Linked DNA regions of Sporocytophaga myxococcoides. The protein of the gene in region 2 binds, or shares a complex with, the protein of the main gene of each other region. Links are inferred from orthologs where the notes say so. Each region holds a gene or a part of one and is shown on either strand. Other genes may lie near its edges.

Region 1 (7,239 bases), on a different replicon or contig from region 2:
ATGGAAATGGAATGGGGGTAAATTTTCCCACACCGGTTTCTTATGAAAATGCTTACAATAGAATTCCAGGAGCAGATTCTACTATCTCAAGATGGACTGAATATAATCACGGCACTACATTATTTGCTGGAGTCAGAGGTTTTGCCGGAATAGAATATTTCTTCGCTCCAAAGCTTTCTATTGGTGCTGAATTTGGTTACACAATAGGAATTGCAAACAAAAAAAGTGATTCTGTAAAGCTGCAGGCGATGAATAATGCTACAGGAAATGCTGTTGTATATGAAGCGAAACCAACTCCCAATAATTCAACTGGAATTAATAACTTCGGGTTAGGCTTGGATAATCTGAATGCCAATCTGAATCTACATTTCTATTTTTAAGAAGAAAAAGTTTTATTGTTATAAAAAGCTGTCCCTAAAAAGGGCAGCTTTTTTTATAATGTATCACTTTATCCGCAAATGATAGAAGCTGCTGCTGGAAGGGCAGTTGGAAAGTCCAGACGATATTTTACTCTGCATTTGGTGCCATTGTCAAAGAGTTGAACACTATTCGTGTAGAATACTGCATCCCCTACATGAGGATTATTAGGAATTGACCACTCCATCATCCAAACTGTTATACATTTTGTCCCAAATGGCAGACTATGAATGATGACTTCATTATCTCCCGGTTGTGCATCAAGGGAAATTCTTGCGAAAAATCCGAAAAAAGTTCCTGCCATTCTTGTTTCTGAAGAGGCAATATCCATTGTTGTGGTTGAAGAAAGTATAGTTCTCATTTCCAATTCCTTTATAGGAAAACAGGCAGGGAATTAAAAAAGTTAAAAGTATTGCTGATGCTAATGAAAAAGGCTGACCATTAACCGGTCAGCCTTTGCTATAAATGAATGATTTTATTATTTCGCGTAGCTGACAGCTCTCATTTCTCTGATAACCGTTACTTTGATCTGACCAGGGTACTGCATATCTGTTTCAATCTTTTTAGATATATCGAAAGATAATGTTCCTGCTTTTTCGTCAGAGACATTTTCAGCATCAACCATTATTCTTAGCTCTCTACCTGCTTGTATAGCATAACATTTTGTAACTCCATCAAAAGACAATGCAAGTTCTTCCAGTTCTTTAAGTCTCTTAATGTAAGACTCCATAACTTCTCTTCTTGCTCCTGGCCTTGATCCGCTAACCGCATCACATACCTGAATAATAGGAGAAAGAAGTGAGGTCATTTCTATTTCATCATGGTGCGCTCCAATAGCATTGCACACTTCAGGACTTTCTTTGTATTTTTTAGCGAGTTCCATTCCTAGAATCGCATGGGGTAATTCAGGCTCTTCAGGAGAAACTTTACCGATATCATGAAGAAGTCCTGCTCTTTTTGCAAGTTTGGCGTTAAGTCCAAGTTCTGCAGCCATAGTAGCAGCAAGTTTAGCAACTTCTCTGGAATGCTGGAGCAGGTTTTGTCCGTATGAAGACCTGAAACGCATTCTTCCTACCATCTTGATTAATTCAGGGTGTAAACCATGAATACCAAGATCAATAACTGTGCGCTCTCCAATTTCAATAATCTCTTCCTCTATATTTTTGAAAGTTTTGGCAACAACTTCCTCAATTCTGGCAGGGTGAATTCTTCCATCCTGAACAAGTCTGTGCAATGAAAGTCTTGCGACTTCTCTTCTTACAGGATCAAAACCGCTGATAATAATGGCCTCTGGGGTATCATCTACAATAATTTCCACTCCAGTTGCTGCTTCTAGAGCTCTGATGTTTCTACCTTCACGACCAATGATTTTACCTTTGATATCATCACTTTCAATATTGAAAATGGAAACACAGTTTTCAATTGCATTTTCTGTCGCAGTTCTTTGAATTGTTTCAATGACTACTTTTTTGGCTTCTTTTGTAGCAGTAAGCTTAGCCTCGTCAACAATGTCTTTAATGTAGGAAGATGCTTTGGAACGAGCCTCATCTTTCAAAGCTTCTACCAGACTTTGTTTTGCTTCTTCAGCAGTAAGATTGGCAATTTTTTCCAATTTTGTCACTTGAGAAGCTTTCATTTTTTCAAGCTCATCCTTTCTTTTGTTGATGATCTCCATCTGAGCTGCAAGGTTTTCTTTCATGCTTTCCAACTCTGCTTCCTTTCTTGAATTGGTTTCCAGCAACTTTGAAAGATTACCTTCTCTTTGTTTCAGCTTGTTCTCATTTTGAATAATGATGTTTTTTTTCTTGTTAGCTTCCTCTTCAAATTCCGCTTTGATTTTCAAATAGTTTTCCTTAGCCTGTAGAATTTTTTCTTTCTTAATGCTTTCTCCTTGAATTTCAGCTTCCTTAATGATTAATTGAGACTTGGCCAGCGCTTCTTCCTCGTGTTTTTTGAAAACCTTCATAAGAAGGTATCTGCCAATTGCAAACCCGATTCCCAGGAATACAATTGCAGTTATGATATAAAATAGAACATCTACCATTTTTTTGGTTTTAGGGGTTAATTAAAAAAGGCAGAAGGGGAAATGAAAAAGTTTTCTAACTTTTAAGCAAAAACAATAGATCAGAAACAGGGATTCTAAATCAGATACCGGAATTTGAAATCAGGTGATCCAAATGGGTTATTTTGGACTCTAATTCATTTATATACTTTTGGTTTTCAGCATCTGTCCGCAGTCCTTCAGCAAAGCAGTCAAACGCGACCATTGCCAGAAGATCCTGCTTGTCATCTATTCCAAACTGATCCCTATACATTTTTATTCTTTCATTAATCAATCTGCCAGCGATCCTAAGTCGCTCTTCTTCAGCAGCATCTACACGCATGGGGTATTCCCTTTCTGCGATTCTGATTTTTATAGAAAGTTCTCCCATTCAGGGAATTATGATCTTAAATTATTCACTTAAATGTGCTATACACTTATCAATTTCTCTAATATACTCGTTAATTTTCAGCTTTAATTCTGAAGGATTATGAGCATCCTCTGCTATTGACGATACAATTTTACTAATTTTCTCTTGATTTTGAAAGTTTTTTATCTCTTGATTTTGGCGTTCGATTACCGCTTTTAAGTCTTGATTTTCTTCTTTAATCTTAATCAATTCAGCCTTGGCCGAATGCAATTCATTCAGTATGCTTTTGATTTTAGCCTCAAAAAAATCAAGTTTTACTAATAACTCACGCTTATCCTTCATTAATTACTTTCTGATAATAGCTCCAAGATCTTTTTCAAAGGAATCCATGAGTTTTTGCATGGTTTGATCAATAACTTTATCTGTTAAAGTTTTCTCATTGTCCTGAAGATAGAAACTTACAGAGTAAGATTTTTTGTTGTCTCCCAAATTTGAGCCTTCATATACATCAAAGACATTAACTTCCTGTAATAGCTTTCTTTCCTTGCTCTGAGCCAATTGTTTAATCTGTTCAAAAGTAACTCCTTTGTCAATCACTAATGATAGATCTCTTCTTACTTCAGGGAATTTTGAAATTTCCTGATATACAGTGTTTTCTGATAAAAGGTCTAAAAGTAAGGCTGCATTAAAGTCTGCAAAGTAAACAGCTTGTTTTAAATCTGTAGCCTTTAAAATTTTATCAGCTATTTTTCCGAACTGAACTAAAGTTTTACCTTTTATTTGGTAGTCAAGGCCTTCGGAGAAATAATTATTCGAAATTGTCTTAATTGCTAAACCTTTAATATTAAGTTTTTCAATAATTCTCTGAATGAAGTTTTTCAGTGTAAAGAAATCAGACGGTGTATCTTTTGTTATCCAGGATTCATCATGTTGATTTCCTGTAATAAATAATGCAAGACGATCTTTTTCGGTATAACCTTTCTCAGTTTTGAAATATGTTTTCCCAAACTCATAGAATTTCAGGTCTTTTTGTCTTCGATTTACATTGTAAGCAATGACTTCAAGGCCTGAGAAGAGCAATGTTTGGCGCATTACCCCCAAATCTTCACTAAGTTTATTTAAAATCAATACAGGATTTTCACTATTTTCAATTAGTTTCTGATAGCTTTCTTTTGTAAGAGAATTTGTCACAATTTCTGAAAATCCCGCTCCCGCAAGCAAATTTCCAAGTTTGTTGTGAAGTTTTGCTTTATCTTTTTTAGGGAAGTCAGCGATGTATTCTGTTCTGATTTTAGTATTGATTTCAATATTATCGTATCCGTAAATCCTTAAAACTTCCTCAACAATATCTGCCTCTCTCTGGACATCAACTTTAAAAGGCGGGACTGAAACTTTAAGATTATCATCTTTTGCTTCTAATATACTGATCCCAAGATTGGAAAGAATATCTATAATGGTTTCAGAAGGAATCTTTTTACCAATCAGTTTATGGATATAGGAAAATGAAGTTTCTATTTCAAAGTTTTGAATAGGAGTAGGGTAAATATCAATAAGGTCTGAAGCAATTTCTCCTCCAGCAATTTCAAGGATCAGATTTGCAGCTTTTTTAAGAGCATTAACGGTAATATTCGGATCTGTGCCCCTTTCAAATCTAAAAGAGGAATCTGTTTTGATTCCATGATGCTGAGCAGTTTTTCGAACAAAGTCGGGAGAAAAATAAGCACTTTCAAGAAAGATGGCAGTCGTATCAGCTTTTACACCTGAATCCAGTCCACCAAAAACACCTGCAATACACATAGGTTTTTCAGCATTGCAAATTATAAGATCTTTGGCAGTCAATCTTCTTTTATTTCCATCTAAAGTAACAAATTCAGTCCCCTCTGCCACTGTTTTTACTTTAACTGTATTTCCAACATTGGCAAGGTCAAATGCATGGAGTGGTTGGCCAAGGTCGTGCAGAATAAAATTGGTGACGTCTACAATATTGTTAATAGGGGAGAGGCCGATAGATTTCAATCTGTTTTTAAGCCATTCAGGAGATTCTTTTACTGAAATACCTTTAATGACTAAGCCAGAATATCTAGGGCATGCTTCTGAATTTTCTACTGAAACATTAAAATTAAGTTTTTCCTTTGGAGCTGGTAGAGATTTTTCCTCTCCTTTGCAAATTTCTCTTTTCAAAAGCGCTCTCAAATCTCTGGCCACACCAAGGTGAGAGGCAGCATCAGCACGGTTAGGAGTAAGGCCTATTTCAAAAGTATAATCATTTTCTACTTTAAAATATTCGGCAGCTGAAGTCCCTACAGGTAATTCGGTTTGAAGTACCATAATACCATCGTGAGATTTGCCTAAACCGATTTCATCTTCCGCACAAATCATTCCTTCAGAAACTTCTCCTCTTATTTTCGCTTTGCTGATTTTAAAAGGTTCGCCATCTGTAGGATATAAGGTGGCACCAACAGTTGCAACAACTACCTTTTGTCCTTCGGCAACATTAGCAGCTCCGCAAACAATAGGAAGAATGGTTCCATTGCCAATATCAACAGTCGTTTTTTTAAGTTTATCGGCACCAGGGTGTTTTTCAGAGGTTAAAACTTTCCCTATTACAATGCCGCTTAAGCCTCCCTGAATGCTTTCAAATTTCTCAATTCCTTCAACCTCCAGACCTGATTTTGTAAGCAGAGCACCTATTTCTTCAGCAGGTTCTGAAAGTTGGATATACTGCTGTAGCCAATTATATGAAATTTTCATTTGTAAATTTTAACCTTGATATGTGTAATTTGTAAAATTACTTAAAACGCTTATTTCTCCTGAGGCTTTTCCCATATTTTTTCTCCCGCAGGAATTTCTATATCCAGATGATTTTCTGGTGGAGGTAAAGGACAGCTGTATTTATAACTATACACACAAAATGGGTTATAAGCAAAGTTAAAGTCAATTACAGCATGTTTTTTATCAGTTATTTTTAAATCGAGGTATCTGCCTCCGCTATAAGTTTCGCCTCCGTTGGTTTTATCAGAAAAAGGAATAAAAGCATTTAGTTCATTGTTGGATGAATCTTTTGAAATGAGAAGGGTCAGTTGTAAAGGCTTTTTTTCTAATGTAAATGAAGCAGTCGCAAATTTTTTATAAGTGTCTTTTCTGCCATCATTCCTTGTGATTGTGATTTCTGAAGAATCAGAAAGGGGGTAGAGTTCTGCCTCCACTTTATATTTAGGATTTGGTATGAAGTAATTTAGTGTGGTGAATGCTTCCTTATCTTCTATGGGAGACAGTGGAGAATGTCTGAAAAAGTCATTTCTCTGTCTTCTGTAATCTTCCACGTTTTGTTTGTAGCTTGTTTTGATATTGCTAAACACAAAAGAGAGGATTACCAATACGAAAGCAACACCCATACCAGTCCAAAGGATGTGCTTGGTTTTTATTGTATCAAAGTTTGTCTTCATCTGCAAAACTATAATATCCATGATCAGTAAAGATCAGGTGGTCCAGTACAGGTATTTCCAGAAAGGATCCTGCTTGTTTTAATTTACGGGTTAACGAAATATCTGCCTCGCTAGGTTTCAGGTTGCCACTTGGATGATTGTGGACGAGGATTATTGCACTAGCAAGATGTTCAAGTGCATGTTTGTATATCAATTTAGGATCTGCCACAGTTCCGGCAATGCCACCTGAACTTATAAAGACTTTTTTAATAACAGCATTGGATCTGTTGAGCAAAATAATCCAAAACTCCTCGTGCTGAAGATCCAGCAGATTAGGTTTCATTATATCAAATGCATCAGAGGCGCAGGTAATTTTTTCCCTCTTATTCTGTAAAGCTTCTTTACGCCTTCTGCCAAGCTCGAGGGCGCTTATGATTGTAATGGCTTTAGCTTCGCCAATTCCCTTGAATTTTTGTAAGTCTTTGACACTCAGTTTTGCAAGATCGTTCAGATTGTTGTTACATTCCTTCAAAATGAGCTTTGCGACATCGACAGCACTTAAAGATACCGTTCCCGACCCTAATAATATTGCCATTAATTCGGCATCTGAAAGAGATTCTTTCCCTTTCAGAATAAGTTTTTCCCTGGGTCTGTCTTCTTCAGCCCAGCTTAAAATTTTTAAGTATTTAACATCTTCCATAGCTATTGAAAAAAAATATTGGGATAAATATAAAAATAAAAAAGTCTGACTCAATAGGAGATAAACTTTTTTAGGATTATATCAGCTGATTTTTTAATGTGATGGAGTATTGGAAAAAAAATATAAAGGAAATGTTTATAAGGGCTTGAGCATTAAAGAGATGAATGTGAGTACTATAAAAATAAAAACCTTGTACATTATTCAGTACAAGGTTTTTTATAACAAATTTATTCTTTGATACTTGTTATTAAGCTAAAGCAGCAACATGTTTTGCAAGAGCTGACTT
Region 2 (7,120 bases):
AGCTCTTCCTGGAATCAGGAGATATACGCTTTGCGGGAATTGCAGTGCTTACAGGCTTCTTTTTCCAAATGGTACTTGAATACTTTTCTTCAGGGGTAGAGCATGGGCATATTCATATCCATGATCATGAGCTTGGACATTCTCAAATTCCATACTCACTTTTAATCTCAATTTGTATTCATGCCTTTCTGGAAGGAACCCTTGTTGCTCATCCTTCGCACGGCCATAGCCATGGAGAATCACATACCTTGTTGTACGGATTGCTATTACATAAAATTCCGGAAGCTTTTGCGCTTATGTCAGTGCTTGTATTCTCTATGAGAAACAAGGTTATTGCAGTATTATTATTAGTGCTTTTTGCATTGGCCTCTCCGATGGGATTATTACTCAGTCATTGGGCCTTTGATCATGAATTCTTCGAACTGAACTGGTTTATCTTTTTATTTGGGGTAATCGCAGGTAACTTTCTTTATATATCTACCACGATCTTCTTTGAGACAAGCCCTAATCACAAGTTTAAAGCGAACAGACTTCTTGTTTCTGTGCTTGGTGCAGTTTCAGCAATAATTGCAGAATACCTTTTGTAAGCAAGACGTTGAACAAGAGCAAGAGAACTAATCATATTTCTAAAGATATATTTTCTTGCTCTTGCGGTTGCTTTCTTACTGAATATCGATATCAAGGTTTCCGTTCATCAGATCCTCGTCTTTTCCATTTACACTTGCCGGTACTTCTTTTGCCAAATCATCATCCAATTGCCGATCCGATGGTTTTCCGCTTGTCATTTGTTGCTCTTCCGCAGTAAAGCTAGCATCCATTGGAGCCTTTGCTTTGTTCTCTGCTATTACTTCATTTGCTAAAACGCGTGCTCTGTAAGAGTGATACAACGCCTTCTCCAGTTGATTTTCATTATAGTATTTTTTAGCAAGTCTTTCATGATTAACGGACTTACTTAGATTTCCATTAAATACTTTTGTCTTTTTTACAACCATGTGTGCAAAACCAATTGTGCGATTCGTCTTCAACAGGTAGTTTTTGACCTTCACTTTATCAACTGCAGGATTAGCAATAACTGAAGCCAATGTAAACAATGACAGAACTAAGCTGAAATACAATTGTCTGAACTGAATCATAGTCTTTTATTTTGTTTGGGAGATTAATACGAAAAAAAATAGAGGTAGATTCAAAAACAATAATTCGTTTTTCGAAAAACAAATCTCATAAACAATGAAAACCAGGCACATAAACCTAAAGAGAAAGTTTTTTTTATTCTGAAACTTATTCAGCCTTAAATTTAATCCCCTGAAGATCTGTCAGATTACAATAGATTTAACAAAACGACACTTCACCTCCAGTTCTTAAACACTAAATACCAACACCTTACATTCCCATCATGTAAATGGAACCCTCAGTAGCAAAATACGGTTTAAGTACTATATGCAATTCCTTAAATTTTTCAGAGAACAACTAGATACCTAAAGTCCCCTAATTAAACGGGACAAGGAAATTGCATTTTCCTTCTTTTCAAAACTCCCGATACAAATCAATGATAATAAAATCAATTATGAGCTTGTCTCAAAGGAATTCTATTGCCTGATGAGAAAGTGAAACTTGATTCAAATTCCATCCTCTTTCACTTATTCATCCGACAATAGCTTTTGAGGCAGCTTTCACCTCTAAATATATATTGTTATGAACTGGATATACCTTTCTCTCGCAATCGTGACAGAAGTTGTAGGCACAGTGATGATCCGATTTTCGAATAGTTTTTCGAAGATCATACCTACTATCTTAATGATAGCTTTTTATATCATTAGTTATTATTTCTTTAACCTGTCCATTAAAAAAATTGAGCTTGGAACTGCTTATGCTGTGTGGTCAGGCGTTGGCACTGCATTACTTACAGCAGTGGGGATGCTTGTTTTTAATGAAAGTATTTCTCTGAGCAGAGTTATAGCTATTGCACTTATTCTTATTGGAGTACTAATACTGAATTTATCACAATCCTCTTCTCAAGCTTAAATCGAGATAAGCATTAAAAAACACCTTTGATAATCAATCTATCAATAGATCTTAACCAAGATTAATATAGTGATTAACCGGATTTTTCAATGACTAATTCTAATTAGTCTTAAAAAAATGAAAGCACAACAATAAAAAAGCAGCTGTCAAAAGCTGCTTTTTTATTATCCCTAATATTTTAAGTATTAATTAAATCATTAAACTACTTTCAGCTTAACTATTTAGCCTAAAAAAGTAAACTGCTTCAGGAATCTCACGTCGTTCTCTGTGAACAAACGAAGGTCTTTGATCTGGTACTTAAGCATGGTAATTCTTTCAATACCCATACCGAAAGCATAACCTGAATATTTCTTTGAATCTATTTTTGCATTCTCAAGTACATTGGGATCTACCATTCCAGAGCCACCAATTTCCACCCAACCGGAATGCTTGCAGATATTGCAGCCCTCTCCTTTACAAATCAGACAACTGATGTCAATTTCCGCGCTAGGCTCCGTGAAAGGAAAGAATGAAGGCCTGAACCTAAGTTTGGTATCTTTCCCGAACATCTCTTTCACAAAGTGATAAAGGGTTTGCTTCAAATCTGCAAAGCTTACATTTTCATCTATATACAAACCTTCTACCTGATGAAATACACAATGCGCTCTCGCAGAGATTGCTTCATTTCTATATACTCTTCCCGGAGATAAAGTCCTGATAGGAGGCTTCTGACTTTCCATCACTCTTACCTGCACAGATGAAGTATGTGTTCTTAAAGCAATGTCAGGATTTTTCTCAATGAAAAAAGTATCCTGCATTTCTCTGGCTGGATGGTTAAGAGGAAAGTTCAGGGCAGTAAAGTTATGCCAGTCATCTTCAATCTCAGGACCTTCGGAAAGATTGAAGCCCATACGTTCGAATATCTGGGTAATTTCTTCACGCACCATAGAAAGAGGGTGACGCGTACCATTCAGATCAGGTATTCCAGGGAGTGTAAGATCCTTTCCTGAAGAAGCATTTTGAGAAGCTGCCTGTTCAAACACCTCTGTAAAGTGTAAAAGCTTGGCCTGAGCTGCATTTTTCAAAACATTCAGCTCAGCTCCTACCGCTCTCTTTTCTTCATTAGGCACCTGCTTCAGTAGGTCAAACAATTCCGTAACCTTACCTTTTTTGCTAATAAACGTTAGTCTGAATTTCTCAAGACTATCTTTAGTATCTATCTGAAATTGCTCTATTTCTTCCGAAACACCTTTTATCTTGTCTAACATACTATCTTGTTAAGTTAAAAGTTGAAAGTTATAAGTTGAAAGTTATCGGCCTTTCCAACCTTAAACCTTATACATTAAACTTTATTCTTTTGCTTTCTTATATTATCAATTTCTTTTGTTGGGGTTGAAAATTAATGACTAGTCTTTTCAACTTTATAATTTAGTCTTTAAGCTCAAAGTTACTTCACCTTACGCTCTATCTCACGAAGATTTTCCATTTTCTTATTTCTCAAGAACCCGTTAATATCTTCGAAATGCTCTTTCACTCTTTTATTTCCGAACTCAAAAACCTTTGTAGCAAGGCCGCTAAGGAAATCTCTGTCGTGAGAAACAAGTATGATAGTACCATCAAATGCAAGAAGCGCCTCTTTAAGGATATCCTTGGTTTTCATATCCAGGTGGTTGGTAGGCTCATCGAGGATCAGGAGATTTACAGGCTCTAAGAGTAATTTAATCATTGCAAGCCTTGTCTTTTCTCCTCCCGACAATACCTTAACTTTCTTAGCAGAAGCATCACCACCAAACATGAAGGCTCCCAAAATATCTCTGATTTTTGTTCTGATATCACCAACAGCTATATTATCGATCGTCTGGAATACCGTCAGCTCTTCGTCAAGTAAGGATGCCTGATTCTGGGCGAAGTAACCTATCATTGCATTGTGGCCCACTTCAAGCTTTCCGTCAAAATCAATTTCCCCCATGATAGCTTTTATCATAGTAGACTTACCTTCACCATTCTTTCCTACAAAAGCAATCTTCTCGCCTCTTTCAATAGTGAAGGATGCATCTTTAAATACAACATGATCACCATAAGTTTTACCCATTTCATTGGCAATTACAGGATAGTTACCTGAACGTGGGGCTGGAGGGAACTTAAGATTTAAAGATGAAGTATCCACCTCATCCACCTCAATTGGTTCCAGCTTTTCAAGCATTTTTACGCGTGACTGAACCTGAAGTGTTTTTGAATAAGTGCCTTTAAAGCGATCGATAAACTCGGTCGTGTCCGCAATAAAACGTTGCTGTTCGTCAAACGCCTTCTGCTGATGCTGACGACGCTCTTCTCTTAATTGCAGATAGTGAGAATAATTTGTTTTGTAGTCATAAATACGGCCCATTGTCACTTCAATGGTACGATTGGTAATATTATCGACAAAGGCTCTGTCGTGAGAAATGACCATCACTGCCTTTGCGCTGTTTACCAGAAAATCTTCCAGCCATTGAATAGATTCTATATCCAGATGGTTGGTAGGCTCATCGAGCAATATAAGGTCCGGAGACTGTAAAAGGATTTTAGCAAGTTCAATACGCATCCGCCACCCGCCGCTGAACTCGCTGGTAGGTCTTGTAAAATTCTCTCTCACGAATCCCAAACCCAGCAAAGTCTTTTCTACTTCAGCGTCGAAATTAATTTCTTCTATGGAATAATACTGCTCACTGACTTCAGAGACGCGTTCAATAATTTTATAGTATTCTTCAGATTCGTAATCTGTCCTTGTTTCAAGTTCCTTATTCAGAGCATCAATTTCCTTTTTCATATTGAGGATAGAAGCAAATGCCTTGGAAGTTTCTTCAAAAACAGTGCTATCGTCATCCAGTAGCAGGTGCTGTGGCAGGTAAGCAATAACAGCTCCGTTGGGTGCAGTTATTTTTCCTTTTGTCGGTTTATCTACACCGGCAATAATTTTTAACATGGTAGATTTTCCTGCACCGTTTTTTCCCATAAGGGCTATTCTGTCATTATCATTGATATTGAAAGTAACATCGCTGAAAAGTGTTCTGCCGCCAAAAGCTACTGTAAGTCCGTCAACTGAAATCATGGAGATTTTATAATAAAATTAAGGGTGTAAAGATACGTATTTTTCAACGATACCCGGGAATGAAAAATTCCGAATTTAGTCTACCGTGAAGATTTTATATCGGAATATTCCTACTGATTTGATTTATCTGAATGTATTTAGCCTGAAAAATAAGATTTTAAAAAAATATTTCCGAGATCAGACATTTTTAGACTTTTGCACAAATTAAATTCTAAAATCAGCTTTAACAGGTATTTAAAATAAAAGGTAAGCTTCTGATCCTGAAAAATATCAGGACCAGAAGTAATAAATTATGATTGAGAAATTAAAAGAGGAATCGGGGGAGGCGTTTTTTAAAATTATTATAATTATAGAAGCTGAATCTCTCCAATACTCTTGTCTTTATATTAATACTCAGACTCAGCAAGGATCCCTAAAAACAAAATTACTGGTCATTTCCAGAATTTATTTTTTAGTAGATAATCTTCAAAAATTTCAGCTTTTGGACAATTATTATTAATAATATAATGAAATTATCAGAATTCCTATAATTAACCTAGAGTTATATTCTATTATGTTACAATGGAAACCAGGAGAAGTTCAATTATATCTATTGCTTCTTTCAGCAACAAAAGCACTATTCTGAATATTGCCATTTTCAGAATCATAGATTAACTTGTAGAACGGAAAGCCTGAACTAGAAAATGGAAGAGATATTTATGCGACGTGCTTTCGACCTTGCAGCAAATGGTCGTGGAAAGGTTAGCCCCAATCCGATGGTTGGATGTGTAATTGTAAAAGACGAAGTCGTGATTGGAGAAGGCTGGCATATGGAATATGGAGGACCACATGCTGAAGTAAATGCCATCTCATCTGTTTCTGACAAAAACATGCTTGACGGAGCTGATATTTACGTGACACTTGAGCCGTGTGCACACTATGGGAAAACACCTCCTTGTGCGGAATTGCTAATTAAATATCCTTTCAGGAAAGTCATTATTGCCAATACGGATCCTAACCCACTAGTTGCAGGTAAAGGAATTCAATTACTGAGGGATCATGGGATGGAAGTGGCAACTGGTATATTAAGTGCATATGGAGACAAGCTGAATGCTCGTTTTTTTACATTTATTCAGAAAAAAAGACCTTATATAATCCTGAAATGGGCAGAAACTTCTGATGGCTTCGTCGCGCGCAACGATTATTCATCCAAATGGATAAGCGGAAAGATTTCAAGGAAGTTGGTACACAAATGGAGAACAGAGGAGGACGCTATTGCGGTTGGGAAAAATACGGCATTGTATGACAATCCTCAACTAAATACCCGCAACTGGCCCGGCAAAAATCCGGTAAGAGTTTCTATTGACCGAAATCTTGAATTGCCTTCCAATCTTAACTTATTCGATGGCTCTCAAAAAACTTTCTGTTATAATCTTTTTAAAGATGAAGAAAGCAACAATGTCACCTACATAAAACTTCCTGAAGAGAATTTTATACGAGCTTTGCTTGACGATCTGCATAGACGTAAAATTCAATCGATTATTATTGAAGGAGGTTCTGTTCTTTTAAATCTGTTCATTTCAGAGGGACTTTATGATGAAATTAGAATATTTAAGTCTCCACATTCGTTTGAAAATGGTATACCTGCTCCGGGTATGAGAGGCAAACCTGAAGATATAATTAAGATTGAGGAAGATGAACTTTGGGTTTATTATAAAAGATAAATTACCTGAAGTATGCAGCAAGTTTTAAAATCATATCTTAAAAAGTTAACGAATCTTACCGGTCAGAACAAGTCATTGCTCATGCTCAGGCTTACAGCTTCAGACTTGGATCTGCATGATCTTGATTTTGTTTATCAGAAACCTTCATTTGATATCCTGGGCCAGCTTATTGCCGGAAAGACAGAAATAAATCTATGTGAAATTGCAGATAGCCGTAATGAAAAAATAAACGAAGCCAGCTCCAGACTTAAGAAGATACAAAGGCAAGATGCTTTGGTTTTTGAGGAACGCGGAGCTAAAGATCTTTATGTTGGTTATCCATTTGTAA

The links.
Region 1: the proteins of MYP_RS22120 (region 2) and pheT are in contact, whole or in part, in a crystal structure (PDB 6P24), measured with the Escherichia coli proteins. The link is inferred for Sporocytophaga myxococcoides from one-to-one orthologs.

The regions. Positions count from the first base shown.
Region 1 is NZ_BBLT01000001.1:81,266-88,504, forward strand. What follows is about bases 2,877-5,977. They hold pheT (phenylalanine--tRNA ligase subunit beta), read right to left. Parts: upstream 5,580-5,977; coding sequence 3,174-5,579; downstream 2,877-3,173. Other genes in these bases: MYP_RS00385 (hypothetical protein), read right to left, coding at 2,877-3,170; MYP_RS00395 (DUF1684 domain-containing protein), read right to left, coding at 5,630-5,977. Outside these bases: MYP_RS00365 (hypothetical protein), read left to right, coding at 1-380; MYP_RS00370 (hypothetical protein), read right to left, coding at 449-778; rny (ribonuclease Y), read right to left, coding at 896-2,461; MYP_RS00380 (cell division protein ZapA), read right to left, coding at 2,562-2,849; more of MYP_RS00385, read right to left, coding at 2,871-2,876; more of MYP_RS00395, read right to left, coding at 5,978-6,274; RadC family protein, read right to left, coding at 6,258-6,953; rpsT (30S ribosomal protein S20), read right to left, coding at 7,201-7,239.
Region 2 is NZ_BBLT01000012.1:96,187-103,306, forward strand. Bases 1,257-4,238 are described here. They hold MYP_RS22120 (phenylalanine--tRNA ligase subunit alpha), read right to left. Parts: upstream 3,270-4,238; coding sequence 2,244-3,269; downstream 1,257-2,243. Other genes in these bases: MYP_RS22115 (DMT family transporter), read left to right, coding at 1,693-2,022; MYP_RS22125 (ABC-F family ATP-binding cassette domain-containing protein), read right to left, coding at 3,449-4,238. Outside these bases: MYP_RS22105 (ZIP family metal transporter), read left to right, coding at 1-587; MYP_RS22110 (hypothetical protein), read right to left, coding at 663-1,133; more of MYP_RS22125, read right to left, coding at 4,239-5,089; bifunctional diaminohydroxyphosphoribosylaminopyrimidine deaminase/5-amino-6-(5-phosphoribosylamino)uracil reductase RibD, read left to right, coding at 5,788-6,792; MYP_RS22135 (AAA domain-containing protein), read left to right, coding at 6,805-7,120.